2 regions of the Enterobacter sp. JBIWA008 genome follow, and region 2 is predicted to be linked to the other one. Evidence: predicted binding sites of a transcription regulator. Region 2 holds the regulator's gene; the other holds the start of a gene.
What was found. Region 2 encodes PurR, which represses purine synthesis genes. Its sites were predicted from a motif close to CANGCAAACGTTTGCNTG; they were not measured.
Positions count from the first base shown of each region.

Region 1: the regulator PurR is predicted to act here: its motif matches at 3,085-3,102, upstream of purE (5-(carboxyamino)imidazole ribonucleotide mutase).

Region 1 is NZ_CP074149.1:1,202,291-1,214,137, forward strand. It holds gene KGP24_RS05865 (porin) at 1-161, shown strand, start outside; gene mnmH (tRNA 2-selenouridine(34) synthase MnmH) at 286-1,356, opposite strand; gene purK (5-(carboxyamino)imidazole ribonucleotide synthase) at 1,441-2,508, opposite strand; gene purE (5-(carboxyamino)imidazole ribonucleotide mutase) at 2,505-3,014, opposite strand; gene KGP24_RS05885 (YdgH/BhsA/McbA-like domain containing protein) at 3,186-3,395, opposite strand; gene lpxH (UDP-2,3-diacylglucosamine diphosphatase) at 3,533-4,255, opposite strand; gene ppiB (peptidylprolyl isomerase B) at 4,259-4,753, opposite strand; gene cysS (cysteine--tRNA ligase) at 4,928-6,313, shown strand; partial or broken gene KGP24_RS05905 (metal-dependent hydrolase) at 6,366-6,893, opposite strand; gene malI (Mal regulon transcriptional regulator MalI) at 6,967-7,983, opposite strand; gene KGP24_RS05915 (PTS transporter subunit EIIC) at 8,070-9,569, opposite strand; gene ybcJ (ribosome-associated protein YbcJ) at 9,803-10,015, opposite strand; gene folD (bifunctional methylenetetrahydrofolate dehydrogenase/methenyltetrahydrofolate cyclohydrolase FolD) at 10,017-10,883, opposite strand; gene fimA (type 1 fimbrial major subunit FimA) at 11,194-11,745, shown strand; gene fimI (type 1 fimbrial protein subunit FimI) at 11,814-11,847, shown strand, end outside.
Region 2 is NZ_CP074149.1:2,148,574-2,160,420, forward strand. It holds gene cfa (cyclopropane fatty acyl phospholipid synthase) at 1-781, opposite strand, end outside; gene punC (purine nucleoside transporter PunC) at 1,080-2,279, opposite strand; gene punR (DNA-binding transcriptional activator PunR) at 2,394-3,305, shown strand; gene purR (HTH-type transcriptional repressor PurR) at 3,323-4,348, opposite strand; gene KGP24_RS10520 (YnhF family membrane protein) at 4,646-4,735, shown strand; gene KGP24_RS10525 (MFS transporter) at 4,899-6,065, shown strand; gene sodB (superoxide dismutase [Fe]) at 6,104-6,685, opposite strand; gene KGP24_RS10535 (C40 family peptidase) at 6,807-7,580, opposite strand; gene grxD (monothiol glutaredoxin 4) at 7,919-8,266, shown strand; gene rnt (ribonuclease T) at 8,310-8,960, opposite strand; gene gloA (lactoylglutathione lyase) at 9,056-9,463, opposite strand; gene KGP24_RS10555 (alkene reductase) at 9,564-10,661, opposite strand; gene KGP24_RS10560 (TetR/AcrR family transcriptional regulator) at 10,715-11,314, opposite strand; gene eptA (phosphoethanolamine transferase EptA) at 11,356-11,847, opposite strand, start outside.

The sequences.
Region 1 (11,847 bases), 950 kb from region 2:
TTGAGTACGTGAACGGCCGTAACTACCAGCGCATCGACAACGGCGTTGGTATCAGCTTCCAGTTGGACTACGGTTTCCGCGTGGATTACGAACACGTGTTCACCTCCAGCACCGACAACCTGGGCGACATGAACCTGGTGCGTCTGCGTTACGACTTCTAAGTCGTCTTGTTGGGTGCGGTCTGATGCCCTCACCCTGACCCTCTCCCACGAGGAGAGGGAATAAACATTAAAACGGCAACTCCGGTTGCCGTTTTGCTTTTACCTCGCCACCCGGCCTTGTTTTTCAGCGATCAAGCCACTCGGCAACGTCTTCAAACGTCCCGCGATAGACGATCTTCTCCGCTTTCTTCTCCAGCTGATAGCCGTACATCGGGTCGTAATAGTCGTTCAGGAGCGGTACAAGCCAGCTGAAGTGCGCGTCCGTGCTACCGGAGCGTTGCTGTTCCAGCAGCGCGGAATCTAACAGCGCGGTGAATTCTGCATACCGCTGCAGCCCCAGACGGCGGCGAATGGCGAACAGGCCGTGATGCAGGTACTCGCTGTATTCCTTCCAGCCTGCTTCCTCGCCGTAGGCGGCAGAAAAATCCGCCCACATATGGTCGAAATACTCTTCGCGCAGGCGTTCAAGACGAATTTCAAACGGGTCTTCGACGACAGCGATAGGGGCTTCAGCCATGCGGTCGCGCAGGCACTCCGGCAGGTGGTTGGAGCCAATCATCCGGCCCTCGTCCTCCAGCACCCAGCGCGCGGCGTCTTTTTTCAGCAGCTCAACCGCAAGGTGATTTTCAAAGCTTGCCTGGGAAAGCTGCGGCGTCAGCGTGCGGCCAAACGACGAACCGCGATGGTGCGCCAGCCCTTCCAGATCGATTCCCTGCGCGTGCTGCTTCACCAGCAGGGTTTTACCGTTCCCGGTACAGCCGCCAATAAGCACCATCGGCTTTTGTGACTGCTCGATGGTCACCTGAATTGCCGTCTGGCGCAGGGCCTTATAGCCGCCGCGGATCAGCGGGTAGTCGACGCCCGCCTCTTTCAGCCAGGCCTGGGAGATATGCGAGCGCTGGCCGCCGCGCGCGCAGCAGAGAAAGCCCTCAGGATGGGCAAGGCTGGCTTCCCGCCAGGCGTTGATGCGTGCCTCACGCGTCTCGCCGTTCACCAGCTGATGGCCGAGCGCCATCGCGGCCTCGGGGCCCTGGCGTTTATAGCAGGTACCAACGGCGGCACGTTCGTTGTCATTCATTAAAGGCAGGTTGATCGCCGCAGGCATCGCGCCCTGGGCAAATTCGATCGGCGCGCGAACGTCGATTAAAGGGGTATCAGACGCGAGGATCGCGCGATAGTCCGTTCCATCGTTCATGGTTATTCCAGAAGAAAACTCAGCAGCAATGGGCGGGGATTGTACGCCGGGGAAGGGGAAGGTCAACTCCCCGGCGCGGATGTCTTACTTGAGCTTTGACTGCGCCCAGACAATACCGCTCGCATATTCCGGCGGCAGGAGAGGGATCATCGCTTCCAGGGTGGCGCTCAGGCGGCCCGTGTCGCTGTCGTTCAGGTTCAGGTGACCGACCTTACGACCCGCGCGAACCTCTTTGTCATACCAGTGCAGATGCACCAGCGGCAGCTTCAGCCAGTCGTAGTTCAGATCGGTGCCGATCAGGTTGATCATCACCGACGGGCTGTTCACCACCGGCTGCGGCAGCGGCAGGTCGGTAATTGCGCGCAGGTGCAGCTCGAACTGGCTGATGGATGCGCCGTTTTGCGTCCAGTGGCCGCTGTTGTGCACGCGCGGCGCGAGTTCGTTGATCAGCAGGCCGGACGGGGTGATAAAGCACTCCATCGCCATGACGCCCACATAGCCCAGTTCGTGCATGATGGCAGAGAGCATATCTTCCGCCTGCGCCTGCTGGTCAGCATTGGCATGCGGGAAGGCGACGCTGGTGCGCAGAATGCCGTCCTGATGCAGGTTATGCGTCAGCGGATAAAAGACGGTATGCCCGTCGTGCCCGCGCGCGCCAACCAGCGACACTTCACCGCTGAAGTTAATGCCTTGCTCAACGATGCACTCGCCGTAGCAGTCGTCCGGCAGTTCTGCCGTTTCATCTGCACGCAGGCGCCACTGGCCGCGGCCATCGTAGCCGCCCACGCGGCGCTTTACGATTGCCAGCTCGCCCAGCATCGCGAAAACGTCATTCCACTCGCTTTTATCGGACAGGAGCTGCCACGGCGCGGTCGGCAGACCGAGCTTGTCGAACAGCTGCTTTTGCGTCAGGCGGTCGGCGATGATCGGGAATACGTCGCGGTTAACGAAGGCGTTATGACGCGCCAGCTCGCGCGTCAGGGCCGTCTCCGGCCAGCGTTCGATCTCAGCGGTGATCACGCTCTGGTGGAACGGTACGGCTTCAGGTTCAGCATCCAGCCCCACGGGCCAGACGGCAATACCCAGCGGCTCACCGGCCTGACGCAGCATGCGGCCTAGCTGGCCGTTACCGAGGACGCAAACCTGCTTCATGCCGCACCCCGCGGGTCCGGATTGTCCAGCACTTCGTCGGTCTGGGCTTTACGCCACTCCGCCAGACGCTGATGCAATGCTTTATCGTGCGTCGCGAGAATTTGCGCCGCCAGCAGGGCGGCGTTCGCCGCACCCGCTTTACCAATCGCCAGCGTGCCGACAGGAATACCGCGCGGCATCTGGACGATGGAGTAGAGGCTATCCACACCGCTTAACGCGGCGCTTTGTACCGGGACGCCCAGTACCGGCACCAGGGTTTTGGCGGCAATCATGCCCGGCAGGTGTGCTGCGCCGCCCGCACCGGCAACGATCACCTCATAACCGTTCTCTTCGGCGCTTTCGGCGAAGCTGAACAGTTTGTCCGGTGTACGGTGCGCGGAGACCACTTCAACGTGGTGCGGAACATTCAGGATTTCAAAGATTTCGGCGGCGAACTGCATGGTAGCCCAGTCGCTTTTGGACCCCATCACGATGGCGACACGCGCCGGATTATTGCGGGAAGACATGCGTCTTAAAACTCCTGTGGTGCGAAACACACTGCTTTCGAGGGCACAGAGAATAGCATGTTATACGGGCAAGGAAAACGGTTGCGCGGTTAAATCTTGAGCCGTTGTTGCCATCCGTTCATAACAAAACAGACCGCGTTCTGGCGGTCTGTTTTCGTTGTTTGCCAATCATTATTTAGTCAGTTCGGCTGTCATGTGTACGCGGTTGTTGAACTGCGCACTGGTAATTTTGTAAGAGGCACCCTGTTCAGCGGCCTGCGCGGCGATTTTCGCTTCTGCGCGGTCAAGGGTAGAGGCGGTTGCGCTCACGCTCTGCGCGAAAGAACCGAAAGAAACCAGGGAAAGAGCGGCAACTGCAACGAAAGTTTTGATGGATTTCATGGTCGTATTCCTCAAGTATTTTATCTGGGATAGGGCGTGTTGCCCTGATGTGATAAATAATAGGTCGACCACGAGCTGATTAAAATCGAAACAATTTGCCGATGTTATTCAAAAAAATAGAATGATGGCGTGAGGGGTTAAAACGAAAACGCGATCAGCTCCACGCCCTCTGGCGTGACTTTGACCATGGAGCCTTCTGAGTGCCATGCACCCAACACCACGCGATGGGCCTGTTCGCCGTTGGCGATAAGGGAATGGACGTCAGGACGATGGGTATGGCCGTGGATCAACCACTGAACGCCATGCTTTTCCATCACGCTCACCACCGCCTGCGGGTTAACGTCCATGATGGTCATGGATTTGCTGCTGTTGGCGGCTTTACTGCCCGCGCGCATTCTGGCGGCGATGCGGTTGCGGATAAACAGCGGCAGGGCAAGGAACACCTTTTGGATCCACGGGGTGTGGACTTTAGCGCGAAACGCCAGGTAGCCGGTATCGTCGGTGCAGAGCGTGTCGCCGTGCATGATCAGGCCCCTGCGGCCATAGAGATCGAGCACCTTTTCTTCCGGCAGCAGCGTCATGCCGCTTTCGCGGGCGTAGCGCTTGCCGATCAGGAAATCGCGGTTGCCGTGAATGAAGTAGCAGGGGACGCCGGAATCCACGAGCGCGTGAATGGCGGCTGCCATTTCACGGTGCAGCGGGTTAGGGTCGTCGTCGCCAATCCAGGCTTCAAACAGGTCGCCCAGGATGTACAGCGCATCGGCGCTTTTCGCTTCACCGCGTAAAAAACGCAGAAAACCGGCGGTTATCGCCGGTTCTTCTGTTTGCAGATGCAGATCCGCAATAAAGAGTGTCGCCACGAATTACTCGCTGACGGTCACGCTTGTAATCACAACGTCTTCTTTAGGAACGTCCTGGTGCATACCGCTGCGACCGGTAGAGACGGCTTTGATCTTGTCAACCACGTCCATACCTTCAACCACTTCTGCGAATACGCAGTAGCCCCAACCCTGCAGGCTTTCGCCGGAGAAGTTCAGGAAGTCGTTGTCCGCTACGTTGATGAAGAACTGCGCGGTGGCAGAGTGAGGCGCCTGAGTACGGGCCATTGCCAGCGTACCGCGGGTGTTTTTCAGACCGTTGTTCGCTTCGTTTTTGATCGCTTCTTTGGTCTCTTTCTGGTTCATGCCAGGTTCGAAACCGCCGCCCTGGATCATAAAGCCGTTGATCACGCGGTGGAAAATGGTGTTGTTGTAGAAACCTTCGCGGCAGTAGTCCAGGAAGTTTTTAACTGTTTCAGGCGCTTTGTCATCAAAGGTTTTGATTACGATATCGCCATGATTAGTGTGGAAAGTAACCATTTTTGCATCCTGTTCCGTTATTGTGGTACGTCGACCCGCGTTCGGGTCATCTATAGGGGCTTGTTATAGCATAACCACAGGATGCGATCACCTTGCATTGTGTGCTGCTTCGGGTTTGAATTACGGGTAGAATAGCCGGTTTTCAACCACACACGTGTTTACATGGAATCTTCGATGTTAAAAATCTTTAATACAATGACGCGCCAAAAAGAGGAATTTAAACCTATCCATGCCGGGGAAGTTGGCATGTACGTGTGTGGTATTACGGTTTACGATCTCTGTCACATTGGCCATGGCCGTACCTTTGTCGCTTTTGACGTGGTGTCACGCTACCTGCGTTTCCTGGGCTATACCCTGAAATACGTGCGTAATATCACCGACATCGATGACAAAATCATCAAGCGCGCTAATGAAAACGGCGAAAGCTTCGTTGCACTGGTCGATCGCATGATCGTCGAAATGCACAAAGATTTCGACGCCCTGAATATTCAGCGCCCGGACAGCGAGCCGCGAGCGACCCACCATATTCACGAAATCATCGAGATCACGGAAAAGCTGATCGCACGCGGTCACGCCTACGTTGCGGACAACGGTGACGTGATGTTCTCGGTGCCGACGGACCCAACCTACGGTTCGCTTTCCCGTCAGGATCTGGACCAGCTTCAGGCCGGTGCACGCGTCGACGTGGTCGACGTGAAGCGTAACCCGATGGACTTCGTGCTGTGGAAAATGTCGAAAGAGGGTGAACCAAGTTGGCCATCCCCGTGGGGCGAAGGCCGTCCGGGCTGGCACATTGAATGTTCCGCGATGAACTGCAAACAGCTGGGCAAACACTTCGACATTCACGGCGGTGGTTCGGATCTGATGTTCCCGCACCACGAAAACGAAATCGCGCAGTCCACCTGCGCCCATGGCGGCGAGTACGTGAACTACTGGATGCACTCCGGAATGGTAATGGTTGATCGCGAGAAGATGTCTAAATCGCTGGGTAACTTCTTCACCGTGCGCGACGTGCTGAAGTATTACGACGCGGAAACCGTGCGCTACTTCCTGATGTCCGGCCACTATCGCAGCCAGCTGAACTACAGCGAAGAGAACCTGAAGCAGGCGCGCTCGGCGCTGGAGCGTCTATACACCGCGCTGCGCGGTACCGACAGGTCTGTTCCTGCTGCAGGCGGCGAAGCGTTTGAAGCACGCTTTGTTGAGGTGATGAACGACGACTTCAACACCCCGGAAGCCTACTCCGTGCTGTTCGACATGGCGCGCGAAGTGAACCGCCTGAAGTCAGAAGATATGGCCGCGGCGAATGCGCTGGCGTCCCATCTGCGTAAGCTTTCCTCCGTGCTCGGCCTGCTGGAGCAGGATCCGGACGTGTTCCTGCAGAGCGGTGCGCAGGCGGACGACGGTGAAGTGGCGGAAATTGAAGCGTTGATCAAAGCGCGTCTGGAAGCGCGTCAGGCAAAAGACTGGGCGGCGGCAGATGCGGCGCGTAACCGTCTGACCGAGATGGGCATCATTCTGGAAGATGGCCCGCAGGGCACCACCTGGCGCCGTAAGTAATTTTCCCCTCACCCTAACCCTCTCCCCGTGGGAGAGGGCCGGGGTGAGGGCATCAGCGCGCAAGTTTCCTCCACCACAGCAACCCCATCAGCACGACTCCCGGCAGCCACACCCACAGCAGTTCTGAAACGATCACCTGATGCCCGTACGGCGTGGTATAGCGCGACAGCGCAAACGGCGCGACCTTAATGACCTGCCACGGCGCAAAGAAGCGTTCATCTGACCACGGCCACAGCCAGCCGACACCTTTCCCGCCCGTGGTAATCGAATCCAGCAGGCTGTGCGACAGCAATGACACCGTTAAAAACAGCCAGCACCGCGTCAGGCTGGTCCTGAACCATCGTCGGCCAATCAGCACGCAAAGTATCGGCACCACAAAGGCGAACAGCAGGGAGTGGGTAAAGCCGCGGTGGCCGAAAACATTGCCGTACGCGACGCCGAACTTGAACGCCAGCACGTCGGCATCCGGCAGCATGGCGAGGACAATCCCGGCAAACAGCAGGCGGGGAGGAATAACTTTGGTTCACAGGCCTAAGCCCAGGCAAAGCGGAACAGCAGCGTGCGTAATAACGGTAGGCATTGCTATTATCCATGGCAAATCATGGAAATATAGCAGCAATCCCGCGCCGGCAGACCTGTTTTAAATTCTGATTTTACGCCGACTCGCGCGCGATAAGCTGCCCGGAAAGCGTAATGCGCTGGGTTTGCAGCGTCGGCTCCTTCAGCGTGCGAATAATCAGCCCGGCCGCCTGACGCCCCGTCTCTTCGCTGGCGGACGACACGTAGGTAAAGGACGGCGAGGTGAGGTTAACGTGGAGCATATCTTCGAAACCGACCAGCGCGACCTGCTGCGTCAGAAACACATCTTTGCCCACCGTTCGTCCTACCTGATGAATACCGGAGATGGAGCCGATCATGGCATCCGGCGAGTGGCAGAGCAGGGCGGTGATGGTGTTGTTTTTTTCCAGCAGCTGGCGGGTCGCGAAACCCGCGGCCAGGGTGTCATCGCTGCAGGCCGGAGAGTATTCATCGCGCCAGACCAGCCCGTTCTGCGTCATCGCGCTGCGAAAACCGAGCAGGCGCTGTTCGCGGATAAGACATCCTTCACGTCCGCCAATGTAGGCGATATTGCGATGGCCGCGCTCGATAAGATAACGCACCGCCAGATTTGCCGCCTGACGGTTGTCGCGCATCACCAGATTGCATTTTTCATCCAACAGCGACTGAGAGACCACAACCAGCGGCAACGGGCAGCGGCGAATGTGTTCCGGTAGGGTAGAGGTGCGGGTATCCGAAGCCAGATAGATAACCCCGGCGACGCCCTGCTGCTTAAACGACAGCAGGCAGCGCTCAAGATGGTCATGGTCGTTCTGGGGCTGGCCGAGAAAAACCATATACCCCTGTTTTTCAAGATCCTGGACGATGCTCGCCATCACCTTGATGGAGAAACTGTCGCTAAAGTCACGGAGGATCAGGCCAATCAGGTTGGACGTATTGGCGCGGAGGTTGGCAGCGGCGACGTTATGAACATAGCCCAGCGTATTGATGGCAGCGTTGACCTTCTCGATCGTTGCCTCTGAGATTTTCCCTTTCTGGCGCAAAACCAGCGAGACGGTTGAGACCGACACGCCCGCGTGCTTTGCGACATCAATAATGCTGACTTTCTTCAAAACCGCTCCCTGAAATTCACCGATTATCAGTCAGATACGACAATGCGTCTCCCAGACTACAGGAGACGCGTCGTTCAGGCATCTTATTATTTGCCGACCATAGTGGACATGCTCTGGGCAATAAACTGTGCTCTGGCACCGAATATCACCTGAATACCGTTGTCGCCGACAAACACCACGCCGCGCGCGCCGAGTCCGTTCAGGCCATCTTTATCGACCGCCTCGCTTTTTGCCACTTCCAGGCGCAGACGGGTGATACAGGCGCCGACGGAGTCGATGTTATGCGCCCCGCCCAGCAGGGTGATGATCTCGGTCGCGAGTTCTGAATCAGACTTATCATCCGCGTTAGCGGTCACCTCAGTACGGCCAGGCGTCTTCACGTCGAAGCGACGGATCACGAAGCGGAACGTGAAGTAATAAATCAGGCCCATTGGGATACCGATAATAATCGCATTCAGGAAGTTGGTCTTGTAGCCGTTAAAGGACGGCAGGATCCCGAATGACAGATAGTCGATAAAGCCTGCGGAGAACGACTTGGCGATATGCGCATGCAGCAGATACATGGTCATGTACGCCAGGCCCGCCATGATGGCGTTAAAGACGTACAGGATCGGCGCCACGAAGATAAAGGTAAACTCGACCGGCTCGGTGATCCCCGTGAGGAAGCAGGTCAGCGCCGCGGAGAACAGAATACCGGCCGCGATTTTCTTATTCTTCGTATGGGCTTCGTGATACATCGCCAGGCACGCGGCGGGCAGCGCGAACAGCATCAGCGGGAATTCGCCCTGCATGAACTTACCGGCGTTCTGGTAGGTGTCGCTGCTGAAGGACTTCACCCCTTCTTCCAGCATTTTGAACCAGATGGTCTGGTCGCCGTGGATCACCTGGCCTGCCTGGGTAGTGTAATCCCCGAACGAATACCAGAAGGACGGATACCAGATGTGGTGCAGGCCAAGCGGGATCAGCGCACGCTCCACCAGTCCGAAGATAAAGGTCGACGCCGCCTGATTATCGCCGTTCACCACCACGGAGAGCGCGTCGATACCGGCCTGAATATGCTGCCAGACGTACGGCAGCAGCAGCCCCATCAGGAACGACAGAAACGCCGTTGCAATGGCCACGAAGCGCTTGCCGGAGAAGAAGCCCAGGAACTCCGGCAGCTGCATGGTGTGGAAGCGGTTATAGCACCAGGCCGCGAGGATACCGCAGATCAGGCCGCCGAAGACGCCCATCTGCAGCGTCGGGATGCCGACCACCATGGCGTATTTCCCGCCCTGAGAGGCCATTTCCGGCGTGATGCTCAGCACGGTGCTGATGGTGATATTGGTGACAAACACCGATACCGCCGCAGACAGCGCCGCGATGCCGGATTCTGAAGCCAGACCCACGGCGGAGCCAATGGCAAACAGCATCGGCAGGTTATCAAAAATAACCCCGCCCGCGTTCATCATCAGCGGCAGATGGAACTTATCGCCGAAGGCCAGCAGAAGGCCCGCAGCGGGAAGCAGTGAAATTGGCAGCATTAAGGCGCGACCAATCATCGATAACTTAGACAGCGATTTAACAAACCCTGATATCAGACTCATGCTGATTTCCCCCGAGTAGCGCTTTATTGGCGCTGTTATTGTAAGTAGAACGTTTTAGTAGAACGTTCTACTTATCGTGGGCAAAGAGTGAAAAACGCGCAACTGAATTTTCACTTTTCAACAGATGAAATAGTGATTATTTGAAGTGGATCGATAAATAACCGCGATGGGGGGTATGGGGATTTTTATCCCCTCTCCCGGGGGAGAGGGTTAGGGTGAGGGCATCAGAATGCTCAGGCCGTAACGGTGACGCTCTGTCCTTCAAAGCTCACGGTCTGGCCCGCGACAATCTTGCAGCGCTTGCGCGTTTCTACCGCGCCGTCGACTAACACCCGCCCGTCGGCGATGACGATTTTCGCCTGCGCGCCGCTTTCGCTCCAGCCTTCCAGCTTGAGCAGATCGCACAGCTCAACGTGCGGGTGTTTGCCTAATGAAAATGTGGCCATCTTATGCGTCCTCTACGTCGTGATATTCTTCGCACGCCTGCAAAGTATTCTGAATCAGTGTGGCAACGGTCATCGGGCCTACGCCGCCCGGTACCGGCGTGATGTAGGAGGCACGAGCCGCGGCATCTTCATACACCACGTCGCCGACCACTTTGCCGTTTTCCAGACGGTTAATCCCGACGTCCACGACAATCGCACCCTCTTTAATCCACTCGCCCGGAATAAAGCCCGGCTTGCCGACTGCGACGATCAGCAGATCGGCGTTCTCGACGTGGTGACGCAGGTTTTTGGTGAAGCGGTGGGTGACGGTGGTGGTGCAGCCGGCCAGCAGCAGCTCCATGCTCATCGGGCGGCCCACGATGTTGGACGCACCGATGACCACGGCATTCAGACCGTAGGTGTCGATGTTATAACGCTCCAGCAGCGTCACAATACCGCGCGGCGTGCAGGGGCGCAGACGCGGCGCGCGCTGGCACAGGCGGCCAACGTTGTACGGGTGGAAGCCGTCTACGTCTTTATCCGGCGCGATACGCTCCAGCACCTTCACGTTGTCGATACCTGCTGGCAGCGGCAACTGAACCAGAATACCGTCGATCTCTTTGTCGGCATTCAGGGTGTCAATAAGTTCCAGCAGTTCTGCTTCGCTGGTGGTTTCCGGCAAATCGTAAGAGCGGGAGACGAAGCCGACCTCTTCACACGCTTTGCGCTTGCTGCCGACATAAATCTGCGATGCCGGGTTGCTACCAACCAGCACAACGGCCAGCCCGGGGGCGCGTTTTCCGGCTGCTTTTCGCGCCTTCACTTTTTCAGCGACCTCAGAGCGCACCTGCTGCGCAATCGTTTTACCGTCAATAATCTTTGCTGCCATCAGAGAGAAGATTCCGTCTGTAACGTTTGAAAGGGGGGATGGCGTGTATTTTGTCAGAAGCGAGCGTCGCTGTCAGTCACCCTTTACGCGTTTTTATCAGCGAGACGCAAAAACCCTTCTTAGGGGATGGTCAATTTCTTAGGCGGGATTAGGATGTGACCTGGCGAAATGGCAGCGTTTTGACATATTTAAAAATCGCCTCCTGAGCTACTTTGTCTCCTCCGAAATAAGCTTTCAATTACTCAATTGAACGTATTTCTTATTCCCGATTATTCGCGGGAAGGGTTATTTACATTTTAAAGGAATAGACATGAAACTCAGCAACATTGCTTCTACTGTTATTGCAACTCTGGCTCTGGTCGCGGGTGCCGCTCATGCAGATCCGGTTTCCGTCAATGGCGGTACCGTGCATTTTAAAGGGGAGCTGGTTAATGCTGCTTGTTCAGTAAATACTGATTCTTCCGAGCAGACCGTTAATCTGGGTCAGTATCGTACCGCGAAATTTACCAAAGTGGGCGACACCACCTCGAATATTCCATTCAACATTGAACTGAATGACTGCGATCCGCAGGTTGCTCAAACGGCAGCGGTTGCGTTCACCGGTCAGATCGACCCAACGGACAAAACCCTGCTGGCTGTCACTTCCGGTAACAACGACAACACCGCGAAAGGCGTGGGCATTGAGATCCTCGACAGCAAATCCAGCGTGCTGACCCCAGACGGTGCGACCTTCTCTGCTGCGCAGACGCTGATCGAAGGGACAAACACCCTGAAGTTCACCGCGCGTTATAAATCAACGGCTGCCACTACCGAGCCAGGCCAGGCGAACGCTGACGCCACCTTCGTAATGAAATACGAATAATTCCTCCGCACAGGGATGTTCAGGCCTCAGGGACGAGGCCCGTCATACGCTATTGCCAGGAACGAAGGATGACAAGGACTGGAACACTACTGCTGTTAACCC
Region 2 (11,847 bases):
CGTCCGGTTTCAGATTACGATCCACCACCTCAAAATAGGTATCGTAGTTTTTCGGCCCGACGTGCTCGAACATGCCGACGGAAACGATCCGGTCAAACTGTTCGTTCAGGTCACGGTAATCCTGCAGCCGGATATCCACATCGAGACCCTGGCAGCGCTCTCGCGCCATTTTTTGCTGTTCCGCTGAAATCGTCACGCCGACAACGCTGACGCCATAGTGCTTCGCCATAAAATACGCCAGCCCACCCCAGCCGCAGCCAATATCCAGCACGCGCATACCGGGCTGCAGCTGCAGCTTCTCGCTAATCAGACGCAGCTTGGCCTGCTGGGCATCTTCAAGGGTCGACGCCTCTTTCCAGTAGGCGCAGGAGTACTGCATGAAAGGGTCCAGCATACGGCTGAACAGGTCATTGCCAAGATCGTAGTGTTCTTTGCCAACAATCCACGCGCGTTTTTTACTTTGCAGATTGAACAGTCGGGCAGAGGCGACGCGCAGGGTGTCTTTCAGATTGCGAGGGAGTTGATTTTCAAGACCGGCACGCAGCACGCTGGCGAAAAAGGTATCCAGACGTTCACACTCCCACCAGCCGTCCATATAACTTTCTCCCAGGCCTAACGAACCCTCCCGCAACACGCGTTTAAAAAAGTCGGGATGTTTAACCTGAGGATCGGATGGCGATGATCCATTAATAGTGATGCCTGCTCGACCTAACAGTTCACTGACGATCCGGGACCAGTTGTCGTCCGGAACGCTGACTTCTTCTATACACGATGAACTCATAGCTTCTCCATCACCCTACTGTGATCAGAACCTTAAAACAGCGTAGACGCTTTTTTTGGTTTGTGAGAAATCTCACGGTAAATACCGCGAGGCTAGTATCCGACGTAGAACAGAGGAAGGGAGATAACCCTTGCCGAAATGCCTTCCATGGTAAAACGGGAGCGCTCCGGCTCCCGTTAACACTTAATATTTATCGTATTTAATCGAACCAAATTTAGTATAGGCCTCAAAATTTGGTGATTCAATAGAAAATTCTTAGCAACCTAATCACTGAAAATTAACATGATTTCCGGCGCGATCAGGCATGTGATGTTTCAACCTGAGTGCGGTTGTCCTGCTCACGCTGCGCGGCTGCCTGCATGCGATAGCCCATCACCGCCAGCGCAACGGTTACCAGCATCACGCTGGTGGTGGTCAGGAGCGGCGTGGCAATGAGCGCGGAGACCACCAGACTTGCCAGGAAACACAGCCCCAGCTGCAGGGTGTTCTGCAGCGCGGCGGCGCGGCCTGTCGCCTGCGGGAACGGACGCAGCGCCTGGGCTACGACAATCGGGTAAATCGCCCCGTTCGCGACGGCCATCACGCAGAATGGGATCAAAATTTCAGCCAGACCGGCACCCGGAATAAAGCCAACGGCCCAGGTCCCGATGACGCTCAGCGCATACAGCACCAGCAGCCACGGCAGCATCTGCTGACCTTCCCATTTTTGCAGCGCCGCGCGACAGCCGTACCCGCCCACCAGAAACGCGATAGTCTGCGGAACATAGCTCAGGCCGATGGCTGCAGGGCTGTAGCCCATATCGTGCAGAATGAACGGCGAACCGGTGAGCCACGCGAAGAAGCTTGCCGAGCAGGCGGCATAGATCAGGACATTACCGCGATACGCTTTGGTGCTGAGCAGGGAAGTGAAGGTAATCGGCGTCGCGTCAGCGTGCGCTTCTTTTTTATGCGCGGGCCTGAGGGCGAACGCCGGCAGCATCAGTACCAGGGTAATGGCAAACAGCGTGGCGAAGATGGCCTGCCAGTCGAAATGCGCGAGGATCCAGCTGCCCAGCAGTGGGGCAAGGGCAGGTGAAAGACCCACCAGCGGCATAATGGTGGCGAAAATACGGTTTGTGCGGTTAGCCGGGTAATAGTCGGTGACCAGCGCCTGCCAGGTCACGGCCGCGGCACAGACGCCCACGGCCTGAATAAACCGCAGCACCAGCAGCCAGGTGGCATCGCGTACCCATAGCATCCCCAGGCAGCCCACGGCAAAAATGGCCAGACCCAGCAACAGTACCGGTTTACGACCAAAGCGATCCGAGAGCGGTCCCCAGAGCAGCTGTGCGAAAGCAAAACCGGCGAGGAACAAACTCAGGCTGGCGCTGATGGCGGCAGCAGGCGTTTGTAAATCTTCCTGCATGGCGGCAAACGCCGGCAGGTACATATCGGTGGCCAAAAAGCCCAGCACGCTTAAGCCGCCGAGCCAGACTAAAAAACCGATCCTGGGTTGCATTATTTTATTCTCCTGAGGAGGCAGGTATACATTGGCGCTGAGTGTAGGGAGTGCAAAGCCGCTTGTGAAACGCTAATATTTGGCTGGTGCATTCAAAAATTTTGCAGGCAGAAAATGTGGTCAGATTATTCTCTTGAAGTGGTCGATGCTGTTGCGCGTAACGGCAGCTTCAGCGGTGCGGCGCAGGAGCTGCACCGCGTCCCTTCGGCAATCAGCTACACGGTGCGCCAGCTGGAGGAGTGGCTGGCGGTTCCGCTGTTTGAACGACGGCATCGTGATGTGGAATTAACGCCCGCAGGCGCGTGGTTTTTAAAGGAAGGGCGTTCTGTTATCAAAAAAATGCAGATCACCCGCGAACAGTGTCAGCAGATCGCTAACGGCTGGCGGGGACATCTTTCCATCGCGGTGGATAATATCGTTAAGCCGGAACGCACCCGGCAGATGATCGTCGATTTCTACCGTCATTTCTCTGACGTCGAGCTGCGGGTCTCGCAGGAGGTGTTTAACGGCGTCTGGGATGCGCTGGCGGACGGCAGGGCAGAGATGGCGATTGGGGCTACGCAGGCGATCCCGGTCGGGGGACGTTACGCCTTTCGTGATATGGGGATGCTGAGCTGGAAATGCGTGGTGGCAAGCGATCATCCGCTGGCGGCGATGGAAGGGCCGCTGAGCGATGATACGCTGCGCAACTGGCCGTCGCTGGTGCTGGAGGATACGTCTCGTTCATTGCCCAAGCGTATCACCTGGCTTCTGGACAACCAGCGGAGGGTGGTTGCCCCTGACTGGGAATCGTCGGCGACGTGCCTCAGCGCCGGACTTTGCGTCGCGATGGTGCCCGTTCATTTCGCGCGTCCGCGCATCGATACCGGAGAGTGGGTTGAGCTGACGCTGGAGAATCCGTTCCCGGACGCGGCCTGCTGCCTGACCTGGCAACAAAATGATGTCTCGCCCGCGATGGCCTGGCTGCTTGATTATCTGGGGGACAGCGAAACGCTGAACCGGGAATGGTTACGGGAGCCAGCATAGCTGGCCCCGTAAAGGGATTAACGACGGTAGTCGCGGAACGGACCATCCGCAACGGAACGGCGTTCAATCAGGCGCGGGTGAACTTCAATGGACTGCGACTCTTCGCGTTTGTTGACGATTCTGTCCAACAGCATATTGAAGGCCGTTTCCCCCAGCGAATCTTTCGGCTGGTGAATGGTCGTCAACGCTGGCGTGAAGAAACGCGCGTTACGCACGTTGTCATACCCGATCACGGAAATATCCTGCGGTACGCGCAGGCCCAGCTCGTCGGCGGCGCAGAGCGCGCCCATGGCCATGATGTCGCCTCCGCAGAACACGGCGGTCGGACGGTGTGGCTGGGAGACGATCTGCTGCATCGCGCGGTAGCCCGACTCCGGCTCAAAGTCGCCCTGCACAATCCAGTTTTCCGGCACGTTGATCAGCGCTTCTTCCATCGCTTTCATAAAACCGGCCAGACGGCCCGCGCCGGTGTTGCGCTCCAGCGGACCGGGGATCACGCCAATCTCGCGGTGACCGCGTTCGATCAGATAACGTCCGGCCATATAGCCGCCTTCAAAGGCGTTATCGATAACGGAATCGGTGAAGTCTGCGCGCGCTTCGCCCCAGTCCATCACCACCATCGGAATATGGCGATACTCTTCAAGCATCGACAGCACGGATTCCGGGTACTCGGAACACATCACCAGCAGGCCATCAACGCGCTTTTGCGCCATCATCGACAGGTAGGCACGCTGTTTTTCAATGCTGTTCCACGCGTTGCCCAGAATCAGGGTATAGCCTTTCTGGAAGCAGTTTTTTTCAACTGCTTCAATAATCTCGGCAAAATAGGCCGCTTCACTGCTGGTTGCCAGCAATCCAATGGACTTGGTGTGATTAACCTTGAGGCTACGTGCAACCGCACTTGGCGAATAGTGCAGCTCTTTAATCGCTGCCCAGACGGCGTTGCGCGTCTCTTCCGCCACAAAGCGGGTTTTGTTAATTACATGTGATACGGTTGTAGTGGAAACGTTTGCGCGTTTTGCTACGTCTTTAATTGTTGCCATTAAATGTCACTCCAGACCATATCCTAAACTCCTGAAAAACTTGAAGGTAAACGTTTGCCTTCTCTCACCCTTATCTCGCAATGTTGAATTGCGGCACGCCGGGAAAACGACACGGGACGTCAGGAGGGGGTCAATGGCCGGTACGCTAATAAATTTAGCGTGGAATTTTGTCCTATCTTGATGAAAAGGGGAAGAGGTAAAGTGGTTATCAGTATAAATCCAGGAAGATTTTTGACGTAATCTGTGCAAAAATGAGCAAGCTCACTTTTCGTGGGGGGATTAAAAGGAGAAAAATTGATGAGTTCCGATCTTAAGTTTTCGCTGTTCACCACCGTTGTTGTGCTGGCTCTGATTGTCGCGGCCGGTCTGACGGCTGCGCTGCATTGATTTACGCGGAGGGAGAGCCTTCTCCCTCCCGACTCCCCGGATTGTTACTTCTCTGGCAAAAATCTTTTGCCATTTTGTTAACTTCTCATTTTTTGTGATTGATGTCATGCTTTCCGCTTCTTTGTTCTGTGTCACCACATGACACGGCATCCGGAGTTGACGCATGAAAATCAATTTTCCCCTGCTGGCCCTGGCGATTGGCGCTTTTGGGATTGGCACCACTGAATTCTCCCCGATGGGGTTACTGCCCGTTATTGCCCGGGGCGTAGATGTCTCGATCCCTGCGGCAGGGATGTTAATCAGCGCCTACGCCATCGGCGTGATGATCGGGGCACCGCTGATGACCCTTCTGCTTTCGCACCGCGCGCGCCGCAATGCGCTGATTTTCCTGATGGCGATTTTCACCCTGGGCAACGTGCTTTCGGCCATTTCGCCGGACTACACCACATTAATGCTGTCGCGCGTTCTGACCAGCCTTAACCACGGCGCGTTCTTTGGGCTGGGGTCGGTTGTTGCTGCAAGCGTGGTGCCAAAACATAAGCAGGCGAGCGCCGTGGCAACCATGTTCATGGGGCTGACGATTGCTAATATCGGCGGGGTGCCTGCGGCAACCTGGCTGGGAGAATCGATCGGATGGCGTATGTCTTTCCTGGCGACTGCCGGGCTGGGCGTGATTGCAATGGTGGCGCTGTTCTTCTCCCTGCCGAAAGGCAGCTCCGGAGAACGTCCGGAAGTGCGTAAAGAGCTGGCGGTGCTGATGCGCCCGCAGGTGCTCTCTGCGCTGCTCACGACCGTGCTGGGGGCAGGGGCGATGTTTACCCTCTACACCTATATTTCACCGGTGCTGCACGATATCACCCACGCAACGCCTCTCTTCGTTACCGCGATGCTGGTGCTGATTGGCGTGGGCTTCTCGATCGGCAACTATCTCGGCGGGAAATTTGCCGACCGTTCCGTGAGCGGGACGCTGAAGGGCTTCTTAACCCTGCTGATTGTCATCATGGTTGCAATTCCGTGGCTGGCGCGTAATGAGTTCGGGGCCGCGATTGCGATGGTCGTCTGGGGAGCCGCCACCTTTGCCGTGGTGCCGCCGCTACAGATGCGCGTAATGCGCGTCGCGCATGAAGCGCCGGGACTTTCATCTTCCGTGAATATCGGTGCGTTTAACCTGGGCAATGCGCTGGGCGCGGCGGCCGGTGGGGCCGTGATTTCGGGGGGACTGGGATACAGCTTTGTGCCGGTGATGGGGGCGATTATTGCCGCGCTCGGCCTGCTGCTGGTGATGATGTCGGGTCGTAAACAGCCTGAAGCAGCCTGCGCTGCGGAATAAACCAAAAACGCAGAAGGGCGAACCCTTCTGCGTGACTTTTACGCGGCGAAGTTCTTCGCGATAAAGTCCCAGTTAACCAGTGCCCAGAAGTGTTCCAGGTAGTTCGGACGCGCGTTGCGGTAATCAATGTAGTAAGCGTGTTCCCATACGTCCACGGTCATCAGCGGCTTAGCGCTGGTGGTCAGCGGGGTGCCCGCGTTTGAGGTGGACACGATAGCCAGTTTGCCATCCGCCTCTTTAACCAGCCACGTCCAGCCAGAACCGAAGTTTTTGATGGCTGCATCGGTAAATTTCGCTTTGAAATCCGCGAAGCTGCCAAATGCGGCATTAATAGCGGTAGCCAGTTCACCGGTAGGTTCACCGCCGGCATTCGGCGCCAGGCAGTGCCAGTAGAAGGTGTGGTTCCACACCTGAGCCGCGTTGTTAAAGACACCACCCTCTGAGCTGCGGACGATCTCTTCCAGCGTTTTGCCTTCAAAATCGGTGCCTTTGATCAGATTGTTCAGGTTGGTGACGTACGTCTGGTGATGCTTGCCGTAATGATATTCCAGGGTTTCCGCAGAAATGTGCGGTGCCAGGGCGTCTTTTGCATACGGTAGTGCAGGTAATTCGAACGACATTGCTTCTCTCCTTATTGTATTTTGCGTTGTCAATAACCACACAGACAACATGGACAGAATAGCAAATTGAAAGAGTATGCAAAAGAGGAACTTACCCCGCCACGGATGTGGCAGGGTAAGGTTAGCGAATGGTTTTCGGCGTCATCACGCGGCGCGCGCCGACGTAGTGGCGTACCCAGTAGTCTTCACTGAGAGAGGTGATCTGAATATCCTGGCCGCTACGTGGAGACTGGATGAATTTGCCGTTGCCTATATAGACGCCGACGTGGTCAGCCGTGCCGCGACCCTGAGTGCGGAAGAATACCAGATCGCCGTTTTCCAGTTCACCGCGGTCAACCGGTGAAGCATCCCGCAGGTGGTACATCTCATTGGCGGTACGAGGAATGCGGAATTTGACCAGATCTTTATAGGCGTAATAGACGAGGCCGCTGCAGTCAAACCCGGTACGCGGCGAGCTGCCACCCCAGTGATAAGGTTTGCCAATCTGCCCCATCAGTTTGTTCATCGCGGTCTTTTGCGCTTTCTGTACGCGCACTTTATGCACTTCCGCTATTTTCGTGACCTTCGTGCATTTCGCCTTGTGGCCTTTACGCGTGATGCATTTTTCGGTAACGAGGTTAGCGGCGGTTTGCGAAGCTTTACTTTTAGCGGAGTGGGCAGTGCGGGAAGGTTTTGTTTTCGTCTTGCTGGAAGCGGTCTGTTTCGTCTGAGCCGGTGTTTTTTTCTTGTCGTTCTTAGCGGTGGTTTTTTTCTTACGTTCTGTGGCTTTCACCAGATGGTTTTTTTGTACAGCAGAATGCCGCGCCTGCTGAGAGGCGTTTGCCACTGGCGTGAAAGTGAGTGAAGTAAACAGTAAAGCACAGAGCGTGATCGAGATTTTATTTATCCGCGCCACTGGGCAGTCCCCTGATAAATGCAGGTCATCAATAATACCCGCGTGTGATTTACAAAGCCCGTCGATTCTAATCTATAAAAACCCGGAAAGTTAATAGCATTTTTCAATCTTCAATCGTGTTTCGTTAGCAAGTGCAAAAAAATTCATCGTTCTGTCACACATTTGCCCACTCCCTAAGTAAAACCCTGACCGCCGCAGGGGTAAACACCATTTGCAATGCAACTTTTCGTGACTCGGGGTAGAATGTATAAACGTGACAAAAATGTTATTTTCCGATGCCAGTCTGACCCGCTACAATGTCAGACGAATGCCGTAACAGAAGTTAAAGGAAGCAAGACATGAGCACCACTATTGAAAAAATCCAGCGCCAGATCGCTGAAAACCCGATTCTGCTGTATATGAAAGGTTCTCCGAAGCTGCCAAGCTGCGGCTTCTCCGCACAAGCGGTTCAGGCGCTGTCTGCCTGTGGTGAGCGTTTTGCCTACGTTGATATCCTGCAGAACCCGGACATCCGCGCTGAGCTGCCTAAGTACGCTAACTGGCCGACTTTCCCGCAGCTGTGGGTTGACGGTGAGCTGGTTGGCGGCTGCGATATCCTGATTGAAATGTATCAGCGCGGCGAACTGCAGCAGCTGATCAAAGAGACGGCGGCGAAGTACAAAACTGAAGAGCCGGACGCAGAGTAATTTTCTGCGCGAATAAAAAGCGACCTGATAAGGTCGCTTTTTTTTATTCTTCGCTGTTGCCAATCGGCAGCGGCCAGCCGCCCAGACGCTTCCAGCGGTTGACGATCTCACAGAACAGCTCTGCGGTACGCTCAGTGTCATACAGCGCGGAGTGCGCCTGTGTACCGTCGAACGGAATGCCAGCCGTAATACAGGCCTTTGATAACACCGTTTGTCCCAGCGCCAGGCCGCTCAGCGCGGCGGTATCAAAGGTGACAAAAGGGTGGAAGGGGTTGCGTTTGAGCGCGGCGCGCTCCGCTGCAGCCATGGTAAAGCTGTGATCGAAGGTGGCGTTATGGGCCACCATGATGGCACGGCTGCAGTTACTCTCTTTCATGCCTTTACGCACCATTTTAAAAATGGCGTGCAGCGCATCATATTCACTGACTGCACCACGCAGCGGATTATGCGGATCGATACCGTTAAACGCCAGCGCTTCCGGCTGTAAGTTTGCCCCTTCAAAAGGTTCAACGTGGAAATGCAGCGTGGTGTCCGGTGTAAGCCAGCCCTGTTCATCCATCTTCAGCGTGATGGCGGCAATTTCGAGCAGCGCATCGGTTTTAGCGTTAAATCCGGCTGTTTCTACATCTATGACAACGGGATAAAAACCACGAAAACGGTCGCACAGACCGCTAAATTGAGCGTTATCGGACATCAGGGTCTCTTACAAGGGGAAAAAGCTGAGCGCATTATGGCAAATTTTGCAGGGTGATGCAGTAAAACTACGGGCGCATGTTGCGCCCTGAGGGATCAGTTGCCCAGACCGCGACCCGCGTCTTTGGCTTCAATCAACTCGATTTTGTAACCGTCCGGATCTTCCACGAACGCAATTACGGTCGTGCCGCCTTTTACCGGGCCCGCTTCACGCGTGACGTTACCGCCGTTGCTGCGAATACGCTCACACGCTTCGGCCGCGTTGTCCACTTCGAGCGCGATGTGGCCGTAGGCGGTGCCCAGCTCATAGCTGTCTACGCCCCAGTTGTAGGTCAGCTCGATCACCGCTTCATCCGTTTCCGGGCCGTAACCCACGAACGCCAGCGAGTATTTGTATTCCGGGTTTTCGCTGGTGCGCAGCAGCTTCATGCCCAGCACGTTAGTGTAGAAATCAATGGAACGTTGCAGATCGCCAACGCGCAGCATGGTGTGAAGTAGGCGCATAATTTCCTCATTAACCAATGAAATAGACTGTCTTTTTGAACAGAAACGATGTTTTAGTATAGCGGCGAAGTATCGCCGCTATCAATGAACAATGGCGAGATTACAGAGAAGGGTAGTCGGTGTAGCCTTCCGCGCCGCCGCCGTAGAAGCTTTCCGGGCGCTGCGGGTTCAGCGCCGCCTTTTTCTGCAGACGGACAACCAGATCCGGGTTGGCAATGTAGTCGCGGCCAAACGCCACGGCATCGATCAGTCCTTTGCCGATCAGGTCTTCGGCTTTCTCTGGGGTATAAGCCCCTGCACCGATGATCACCCCGTGGAAACGCTCGCGCACCTTCTGACGGAAAGCGTCCGTGTAAGGCTTACCGCCAGCCCAGTCCGGCTCTGACATGTGCAGATAAGCGATGCCACGTTTAGCCAGCTCTTCGATCAGGTACAGGGCATCTGCTTCTTCGTTCGGACCGTTGTCGACGTTCTGGAAAGAACCGATTGGGGAGACACGGATCCCGATACGATCCGGACTCCACTCCTGGCATACGGCGTCAACCACTTCCAGTACCAGGCGAGCGCGGTTTTCGACGCTGCCGCCGTACTGGTCGGTGCGATGGTTAGACGACGGTGACAGGAACTGGTGCAGCAGATAGCCATGGGCGGAGTGCAGCTCAATCAGGTCAAAACCGGCTTCACGGGCGTTGGCCACGGCCTGGCGGAAGTCATTCACGATACCCGGGATCTCATCCAGCTCAAGCGCGCGCGGCATAGAGGTATCCACGCGGATTGCATTGCCGTTTTCATCACGCAGGGAAGTACGGGTATTTGCGCTCAGGGCCGAAGCGGAGACCGGTGCCTGGCCGCCAGGCTGAATGCTGCTGTGAGAGATACGACCGGTATGCCACAGCTGGACCGCAATGCGACCCTCTTCAGCGTGAACGCCCGCGGTGATTTTCTTCCATGCGGCGATCTGTTCCGGGCTGTGAAGACCCGGCGCACCCGCATAACCCTTAGCCTGCGCAGAAATCTGTGTGGCTTCCGTTATGATCAGGCCAGAGCTTGCGCGCTGACGATAGTATTCACCCATCAGTGGGGTTGGGATGTCACCCGGCTCAATGCTGCGCAGACGGGTAAGCGGAGCCATAAATACGCGGTTCGGCGCCGTGACGGTACCCACTTTCAATGGGGTAAATAATTTTTCAGCTGACATAAAGACTCCTGAGTAGACCAGTCGACTAGTGATAGGGTAAATAAAAACGCCTGCTATACGCCAGGCGCAGTAATACTGATTTTCACATGTGCCAGCGCGCTTTCCAGCGGCACGGCACTGCGCGAAATTTTTGCCTGCAGGTTAGCGCCTAGCCAGAGCGCATATAACACCTGCGCCTGGGTTAGCGGTTCGCCGGAAAAGGCCAGCGTTTTTTCATCGCGGCCTTTCTCCAGCGCCTGGGCCAGCAGGGCGATAACGCCGCGGGCACCTTTATCCATCGCCGTGCGCATATCTTCAGAAAGATCGCACACTTCTGCAGACAGTTTGACCGTCAGGCATCCGCTGATAATGCCCTGCTGACAGAACTGGTTCAGCGTTTCCTGATAGTAGTTCAGAACACGATCCCGATAGTTACCTTCACCCGAGCAAAAGTGGGTCGCCAGACGCTGGTGGTAGCCAGCATAATGACGCTCCAGCATTGCCACGCCAAAAGCCTCCTTGGACCGGAAGTAGTGATAAAACGACCCCTTCGGTACCTCGGCGGTTTTTAAAAGCTCGCTCAACCCCATACCGGTGAACCCGCGATGCATGCAAAGTTGCTCGCCGGTCGCCAGTAAATGTTCGCGGGTATCGTGTTCAGTATTTCTGCTCATGGCCGAACTCTAATAGACCGTTCGGTCTAATGCAAGCGAGTTTACTTCCGACATGCGCTCAGGATATCCAGCTGCTGTTGATAAACCGTTGATTTCACGTCCATCATACCCAGCACGGTTGAGAACAAATTGTCCTGAGAAACCGCATTTTTTGCTGCATGGTCACGCAAACACTGTTCGTTGATGCCAAAGTTTTTCGCGTAATCCGGTGACAGCCAGAACATAAACGGAATATGCGTTTGCTGCTCCGGCGCCAGCATGTACGGCGTGCCGTGCAGATAAATACCGCTTTCACCCAGTGATTCACCATGATCTGAGAGATAAATCAGCGCGGTGTTCATGCTCGACTGGCGCGCCTTCAGCGCATCAATGGTTTTGCTCACCATACTGTCGGTGTAGAGGATGGTATTGTCATAGGTATTCATCAGCGCCTGATGGTCGCAATCCTGAATTTCATTGGTATCGCAGGTCGGGGTGAATTTCCGGAAATTGTCCGGGTAACGGCGATAGTATGCCGGACCGTGGCTCCCCAT